DNA from 4 places in the Staphylococcus sp. HMSC068C09 genome. Region 2 is predicted to be linked to each of the others. Evidence: riboswitches for the same ligand, from Rfam matches in the RefSeq annotation. Region 2 holds a riboswitch; each other region holds the start of a gene.
What was found. A riboswitch is a leader RNA that binds a small molecule or an ion and turns the genes downstream of it on or off. The one in region 2 is predicted to bind thiamine pyrophosphate.
Positions count from the first base shown of each region.

Region 1: linked by a shared signal. The riboswitch ahead of tenA (thiaminase II) and the one ahead of HMPREF2930_RS09585 (3-oxoacyl-ACP reductase) in region 2 are both predicted to bind thiamine pyrophosphate.
Region 3: linked by a shared signal. The riboswitch ahead of thiC (phosphomethylpyrimidine synthase ThiC) and the one ahead of HMPREF2930_RS09585 (3-oxoacyl-ACP reductase) in region 2 are both predicted to bind thiamine pyrophosphate.
Region 4: linked by a shared signal. The riboswitch ahead of HMPREF2930_RS06150 (ECF transporter S component) and the one ahead of HMPREF2930_RS09585 (3-oxoacyl-ACP reductase) in region 2 are both predicted to bind thiamine pyrophosphate.

Region 1 is NZ_KV813732.1:26,106-28,313, reverse strand. It holds gene thiD (bifunctional hydroxymethylpyrimidine kinase/phosphomethylpyrimidine kinase) at 1-586, opposite strand, end outside; gene tenA (thiaminase II) at 579-1,268, opposite strand; TPP riboswitch at 1,345-1,447, opposite strand; gene HMPREF2930_RS00740 (transglycosylase family protein) at 1,660-2,208, opposite strand, start outside.
Region 2 is NZ_KV813778.1:9,030-11,237, forward strand. It holds gene HMPREF2930_RS09580 (LLM class flavin-dependent oxidoreductase) at 1-199, opposite strand, end outside; gene HMPREF2930_RS09585 (3-oxoacyl-ACP reductase) at 263-1,012, opposite strand; TPP riboswitch at 1,136-1,237, opposite strand; gene HMPREF2930_RS09590 (solute:sodium symporter family transporter) at 1,505-2,208, shown strand, end outside.
Region 3 is NZ_KV813737.1:12,731-14,938, forward strand. It holds gene thiC (phosphomethylpyrimidine synthase ThiC) at 1-1,468, opposite strand, end outside; TPP riboswitch at 1,666-1,770, opposite strand; gene HMPREF2930_RS01520 (zinc ribbon domain-containing protein) at 1,959-2,174, opposite strand.
Region 4 is NZ_KV813756.1:285,312-287,519, forward strand. It holds gene HMPREF2930_RS06145 (ABC transporter ATP-binding protein) at 1-296, opposite strand, end outside; gene HMPREF2930_RS06150 (ECF transporter S component) at 309-884, opposite strand; TPP riboswitch at 977-1,078, opposite strand; gene graF (glycopeptide resistance-associated protein GraF) at 1,366-1,485, opposite strand; gene auxA (lipoteichoic acid stability factor AuxA) at 1,638-2,208, shown strand, end outside.

The sequences.
Region 1 (2,208 bases), on a different contig from region 2:
CATCTTTAGTAAATAAAAAGTCTTTAGCATTATTTAAATCAGCAGAATGACCGCCTTTAATTACTACACCTTTACTTCCTATTTCATTTATAAATATATGACCTGCTTTACGAATATTATCTTCAGTATCAATTTTCAAGCCAGTAATTTCTTCAGCTTCTGGAATGTTAGGAGTAACGACATCCGCTAATGGTAAGAGCGTTTTCTGAAGATGTTTTTTTGTTTCATCATCCATTAAGGAATCACCACTTTTTGCTAGCATAACTGGATCGATAACATAGGGAATATTGCTATGATTTTTTAAATACGTTTGAATCAGTTCCATCGTTTCATGTGTAGCAATCATTCCAGTCTTAATTGCGTGAGGTAATTCATCATCAAATACGCTATCTAATTGTTCTTTAACCCAACTAGTTTCTAGATTATGGATATGTTGAACTCCTTTAGTATTTTGAGCCACAATACTTGTAATAGCAGCCATTCCATATACGCCACAAGCATGGAATGATTTTAAATCTGCCATAACTCCTGCGCCACCAGAAGGGTCAGTACCAGCAATTGTTAACGCAATCTTAGGTTTATTCATGATTTGCTCCTCCAAAATCCCATTCTTCATCAATGTATGCCATATTAAAGAAGTGACGTTCATGTACAGTACTTTGTAAAAATGCTTCTTTAATTTCTCTTTTTTCCTGTTCGGTACAATGTTCTGTAAGTTCATTTAACAAACGGTCAAATACTTCAATTAAAGGTGCCATTTCAGTGCTATAAAAATCAAGCCACTTAGCAGTAAGTGCATCTCTATTAAGATTTGAATCTTCTAATCCCCATTTAGCAACCACTTCATATACGTAAGGACATGGTGCCATTGCAGCTATAGTGTATGCAGCATTTTCGTGTGTATAAGCATGATAATACATATGTTTAATGTAATGATCTCCACTAGGTGGCCACACTTTTTCTTTTACAATTTCTTCATAAGGTTCATTAATATAGTCCGCTAAAATTTCATGGGCTTCTACTTCGCCGTCTAACATAAATTCAATTTGCTCTACTAAGAATTTCACTTCTTTCATAGTAGGTGCTTTAGGAATAAGTAAAGCATATAAATTAGTAAATTCTTTTAAATAAGAAGCATCAGCACGTAAGTATTGGCGTACTGCTTGTTTTGATAATTTTCCCTTTAATAAATCTTGAATAAAACCATCATTATAAATCTCTTCAATAATTGGCTTTGACGCTTGCTTTAATTCATCTGAAAAACTCATTAACTATTCCTCCTTAAATAAAAAAACTACATTTCAACGTAGAAATGTAGTCAATATTCAAAAAAATAGAATGAATGAATATGTATTACTACTTTCCTACGTTGGCATTAACCAAATCAGGTTATAAGGGTCTGAATGCTTCATCTCAGCCATGTTCCATGGCTCCCCTAGTAGTCTTTAGTTTAATTTAACCATAACAAAACCATTGTTATAATTCAAATAAAAAAGATATTCATTGAAATAAGTTTAATTCATACAACTATTATTATAAATATAATAAATAAAGAATAGTACAGAAATCTTTCTAAATTCAGTCATTACTATCAATATATATAAAAATGCCTAAGACAACTCATATTGTCTCAGGCACTAGTAAATTATTTATTAAGTTTTACGCTGTAACCCATTGAGATGGACCTGCAGTATTATAAAGTTTTACTGCCGCAGCATCTTGAACACTTTCAGGTGCTTGTGCTGGTGATACACCTTTATATTGTGCTGGTGCTACTGAATCCCAAGTAGATTGTAAGAATTGATATTTACCTGCTGCACCAGAAGAAGGGTTGATGGCATGAATATCTCCACCTGATTCGCGTTGAGCGATTTGTTGTAAATGACTATTTACATTTACAGATGAACCACTTGTTGATTGTTTAGGTTGATTTGTAGTTGCATTAGCAGGTGCTTGTTGTGTTTGAGTTGCTTGTTTAGTTTGTGTTGTTTTTGGTGCTTGTTGTGTTTGAGCTTCATTTGCATAGTGTTGACTTACATTTGAAGTTGAAGCTGATTGATTTATATGATTATAATTATTATTTTGGAAAGATACATTTTGTGCTGATTGAGTTGAAGCTACATTTTGATTAGCACTATTTACAGTTGAACCGTTTGATGGATAATATTCCCATTTAAAATATGTTCCATCTGACCAAAAATGATAAGT
Region 2 (2,208 bases):
TATAGCTAGGAATAAAAGACTGATTATCTGCGAAAAAGACTACGTCTAACAACCCTTTTTCAGATAACTGGGCTAATTCTTGATAGTATTGAATATCACCGAGACGTTCAATACTTGAATTGGGAAGTTGCCAAGCAGCTTGATGATGACCACATCCATAGATTAATACACCGAGATGAAGTTGATGTTGATGAGTCAATTTAATTTCTCACTCCAATGTTCATTTTATTTCTATTCTAAGATAAGGAAGACCAGTTATATATTAATTCATGGTTAAACCACCATCGACAGTAATATTTTGACCAGTCATACCATCTGCTGCTTCGCTACTTAAATAAGCAACCATATTAGCAACATCTTGTGGGGTAGTCACTTTACGTAATGGCGTAGTCTGTGCAATTAAATCAAAAACTTCTGGTGTAGTGACAGCACTAGCATCAGTTGTTTTAAGCAATCCGCCTGACACTACATTAGCAGTAATACCATATTGCCCTAATTCGGCTGCAATATTACGTGTGAATCCAATCAACCCAGCTTTAGCTGTTGTGTATTCATGATATGGTACAACAGGATGTTGATATAAGTTTGTGCCAATACTTACAATGGTGCCAGAACCACGCTCTATAAATTGTGGAATGACACTTTGAGTAACATTAAAAGCACCTTTTAGTGTACCATCGATTTGTTGTTGGTAGTCTTCCCATGATAAGTCTTTAAATGCCTTTTGCGCATTTGGATCAAATTTAAAATTAACTAATGCATTATTGACAACAACGTCAATTTTTCCAAAATGATGTGTTGCCTCATTAACTAAACGATCGACTTCGTCACGTTGTGTGACATCTGCTTGTAAAGCAATGGCGTTTTCACCAATATCATGTGCTAATTGTTCAGCTGCTTCACGACTTTGATTGTAATTAATGATAACTTCAAATCCTTGTTTAGCTAATGTTTTTGCAATGACCGCACCTAAACCACGGCTACTTCCAGTTACTAATACTGTTCTCGTCATAAATATCGTGCCTCCATTTACTTCATTTACAGCAAAAAAATATGCAACCTTCACATTAGGAAAGTTGCATTAAAATAGATATATCATTATTGAGAACAGTTTGACACATCTCAACAGGTCATCTTATTTTATACGACACTTTCCTACGCTAGTATAAGCTAGTTCAGGTTCAAAGGGTTTGAGGTTACACCTCATCTCAGTTTTAAAACACCCCTAGTGCATATGATTTAACTATAGTTTCACTTTATGACTTCTATTATCAGAAGTCAAGCGCTTCCATATGATATTCAACAACGTAAAAAATATCATCAAATTTAAAGATAATAATTTATTTATATAATAAATTTAAATATGATAATTGAAAATTAGATATTCTGTGTTTAAAATAAATAAGGCACAAGACATGTACATCATAGAATAGATTAGTTATCCAACGTTAAATGAAAGTTTAACGTTTTTTTATTTTAAAAAATAAGGAGAGCGACACGTATTATGAATTGGCTAGCAATTATTTTATTTTTAGCCGTTGTTATGGGGGTCAGTCTTTATGCGTTCTGGCGTTCAAAAAAAATAAAGACTGATAGTGCAGATGGCTATTTTATGGGAGGCAATAGTTTAACAGGATTTACGATTGCCTCAACGATTATTATGACTAACCTATCTACAGAACAAATTGTAGGGCAGAATGGTCAAAGTTATGGTAAGGGTATGGAAGTGATGGCTTGGGAAGTCACAGCTGCTGTAGCAGTTGTCTTACTTGCATGGATATTCTTACCAAAATATTTAAGGTACGGTGTGGATACCATTTCTGAATTACTTGAAATGCGTTATGGTACCTTTACTAAACGTTTCGTTTCTATATTATTTATTTTCACTTATGTTGTATCATTTTTACCAGTTGTCTTATATTCTGGTTCATTAGTATTTAATAAAATGTTTAGTATTGGGGAATACTTAGGAGTAAGTGATGCCACAGCAACGATTATTATTGCATTTGTCATTGGTGCAGTAGGTGTTATCTACTTATTCATCGGTGGTTTGTCACTGAGCGCATTTAGTGATTCAATCTATGGTGTCGGATTAATTATAGGTGGTTTGATTATTACAATTTTAGGTTTACATCATTTAGGTGATGGGAATTTTGTAAAAGGATTCGACCACATGGTCCAACGTACGCCTGAAAAACTAAACGCTTT
Region 3 (2,208 bases), on a different contig from region 2:
TTGCCCCTGGTAAGCCTTTAGATAAATCTGCTGCATGTGCTGCAATTTTATAAGTGACCACACCATCACGTACGTCATCTTTATTTGGTAAACCTAAATGTTCTTTAGGTGTCACGTAACATAACATTGCCGTACCATGACTCGCAATTTGAGCAGCACCAATGGCAGATGTAATATGGTCATATGCTGGTGCAATATCTGTTACAAGAGGTCCTAATGTATAAAATGGTGCTTCTTTACAATAAAAATCTGCTAAATCTTGGTTTTCTTTAATTTTATGCATTGGAATATGCCCTGGACCTTCAATCATAACTTGCACATTATGTTTCCAAGCAATATCCGTTAACTCACCTAACGTTTTCAACTCCGCAAATTGACTTTCATCGTTAGCGTCATAAATTGAACCAGGTCGTAAACCATCTCCTAGAGAAATAGCAACATCATATTGACTTAAGATTTCACAAATCTCATCGAAGTGTGTATATAAAAAGCTTTCTTCGTGATGTGCAAGACACCATTGTGCAATAATTGAGCCACCACGAGAAACAATCCCAGTTAAACGATCAACAGTTAATGGAATATAGTGAAGACGTAATCCTGCGTGAATAGTAAAATAATCGACCCCTTGTTCAGCTTGTTCAATTAATGTATCTCTATACGCTTCCCATGTTAAATCTTCTGCCACCCCATTTACTTTTTCTAACGCTTGATAGATGGGCACTGTTCCTACTGGTACAGGTGAGTTACGTAAGAGATACTCACGAGTTGTATGGATATTTTTTCCTGTAGATAAATCCATAATCGTATCTGCACCCCAATGTGTGGCCCAAACTAATTTTTCAATTTCTGCTTCAATAGATGAAGACACAATAGAGTTACCAATGTTCGCGTTGATTTTTACAGAGAAGTTTTTACCAATAATCATTGGTTCAGATTCAGGATGATTGATATTATTAGGAATAATCGCGCGTCCTCTCGCAATTTCTTCCCTTACAAATTCTGGTTCCACTTGTTCTCTAATTGCTACAAATTTCATTTCTTTAGTGATAATCCCTTGTTTAGCGTAGTACATTTGTGTAACTGGTGTATCTTTACTGCCACGTCTTGGTTGATATTCGAATGGATGAGCTACATAGTTTTTATGGCCTTCTTTTGAAAAACCGTTATCAATCGATTGAATACGGCGACCTTCATAATGTTCAACGTCTTCACGTGCTTCAATCCATGCATCGCGAACCTTTGGAAGTCCATGATTGATATCAACCTCATAACTGTCATCATGATAAGGACCTGCTGTATCGTACACTACGACAGGTTCATTTTGAAAACTACGTTGTTCTAATTGGGTATCAGAAAGTTCAATTTCTCGAAATGGTACAAAAATATCACTATCATTACCCTCGCCTTTTTTAAAAATACGTTTACTTGCTGGAAAAGTTCTTTTAAAATTGATTTTTTCTTGCTCCATTGACATTGCCTCCTAAATACTAGAAGGGTCTAAATATCACTGATTATATGATTCATAAAAAAAGCATTCAGCTTAATACTGAATGCATAAGAATAAGTGAATATATACGAAAATATATGTAAGTATCATAATGAAGAAAATGATTCATCGTTAAATTGACCTTTTCATCAAATTATGAAAACATCCATATGTCATTGTAAAGTGACTCACTGGCTTCCCTACGCTAGTATTAACTAGATCAGGTTCAAAGGGTTGGAACATGAAGTTCCTTTCAGCAATATAAAGCACCCCTAGCAGAGATTATTAAATTATAGGTTACTTAACCTATACTTATACAATGACTTAAAATCCCATGAATATCAAGTCAATATATTAAATAATTTTTACAACTTTTAGACATCCGAAAGTCTAACTTCACACAACCCGAAGTCTTACCCTTAAATTAAAAAAACAGCAACCACAAGGGTTACTGCTGTTCCATTCTTTTGTCTTATCCTCCAAAGAACAAATCAATAAAGTCTCTACTTCTGTTTCTATCTTGTTTATAAAATTCGGTATATCCACAATTTTTACAAGTTATCGTCTTAAAATTATTATGTTGTACATCTAAAAATTTAGACAATCCTGACCCTGTTGCAGATAATGTACCTTCTTCTACTTCTGTATGACCACATTTTATACAACCTTGATTTTGGTTTTCTGACATAGTGAATCACTCCTCTATCATATTTGTTGTTAGC
Region 4 (2,208 bases), on a different contig from region 2:
TGATTTTCTAAGACGAAAGCTAATTCTTCGTAAACTTTTGGCATACAAAATTGTGTATCTGGGTCTTGAAAAATAACCCCGGAATTAGGATCAATGTCTAGTTCATCATATTTCATCGGTAATTCTATAAGATTAGGAACAATGCCACTAAGGACATTAAGCAATGTGCTTTTACCAGATCCTGAAGGACCTAGTAAAAGCACTTTTTCTTTATCTTTAATTTCTATATTTAGATTATCGAAAATTTTTCGATCACCATTTGGATATTTTAGACGTAAATTTTTGACTTTTAACACAATCATTTCCCCTTATAAGTTGTCGTAATCTTTTTGAGAGGCAGGACGGAATAATTTAGTTACTCCAGTTTGATCTAAGGCTTTTACAATTAAATAAGAGAGTATACCAGACAGTACAATACCACTAATAGCACGGAAAATGATGAAAAGTAGTAAGTTCCAACCCGCAACTTCGTTTAGATAGCCGTAAAAATAATCTACAGGGAAAGATACTAATGCTGTTACTAAACCAGCTAACATTGCTACCATTAAAGAACGTGATTTGTATTTAAAGATAGCAAACACAATTTCACATGCTAGACCTTGTAAAATGGCATATACTATAGTAGGAATATCAAATTTCCCCATAACAATAGTTTCACCTGCACCAGCAGCAAATTCAGCAATTAATGCAATACCTGGTTTAGGAATAATTAAGTAAGCCACAATAGCAGCCATAAACCAAATACCGTATGTAAGTTGCTCTAGATGTATACCAGCTACTTGAGCTAAATTATATGGCAACCACCATAAGTTATAAATGATTGCAAAAATAACAGCAATCAGCACCGTAACTAGAATTTCTGAAAGTTTTAAACCTTTAGACATAAAATAGTTCCTCCTAAAAAAACGCACAACCCTTCGTAGAAAAGTTGTGCGTAAATTTAAATAAAAATGCTATTGATTATTAAAAACATGATTTATTTAAGTTAACACTTTCCTACGCTAGTTTTTAACTAGATCAGGTTCAAAGGGTTTGAGGTTAAGCCTCATCTCAGTGCTATACACCCCTAGTGCATTTATATTTTATTTATTTTAAATGTATGACTTTTAATAGTAGATGTCAAGATGCTTTTAATCTATATTTAATTAAAAATAAATTATAATTAAACAGTTTACATATTTAACAATAAACAGTTTACATATTTAACAATTAAAATGTAATTAGTTCTAAAAATAATGAAAGAAAGTAGGATAGATTTATTTCCAACTCAGCCATCGATAGCCAATATATTAAAAATACCTGAGACAGCTTGTATGTCTCAGGCTTATTCATTAAATATTCTTAATGATGACATAAATAAGAAAATTAGTCTAATGTATTTTGAACATCTTGTTTAGTTTGTTCAATATCATCAGTTTTTTCTTCTTTTTGTTCTTTTAATTTTTCTTCATATTCTTTTGCTTTTTTTGCATCTTCATGTGTCATAGGACAACTCTCCTTTTTCATAGATTACTTTACAAAACTAATATACCCAATTAATAAAAGAATAAACTTCATCTCAGTCTAGAGAAGTATTTTATTTTTTATTAAAGACAAGAATAGAAAGTTCATATATAATTAATTTTGAGGTGAACTGTATGTCTTTTCTTAAGAAACACGCCGAGATTATCTATAGTTACTTGATCGGTATCGTTTCACTCTTCACAGGTCTCATTATCTTAATCAATTTGCCTTTAATCCATAAACTAAAAGATAAAGATAAAATTGATTTAAAAATACATAATATATGGGACTTTCTTAATGCATTTTTTAGTGAAATAATTAGAGTGATGAGTAGATTCATAGGCAACTTTCCAGTTGTAAGTGCAGTCATAATTATTCTATTTGGTATTCTAGTCATATTGATTGGATATACGTTATTTAGAACAACCAAATACGATTACGACATCTCAATTTTCTTTTTAGTTATTGGTATTTTATACTTCCTCATTACAATTACATTGATGACTCAAGTATATGGTTTTTGGGCAATTATATTCATTATTCCATTTGTGATTCATACAGGATATATTGTTTATAAAGATGAATTGTATCAAGAAAATAGAAAAGTTCATTATTTATGGATTATTATTTCATATGGAATAAGTTACTTGATTACTCAACTGTCATTGTATGGCAAAATCGATGCAAATGAGATTGAGCCTATTG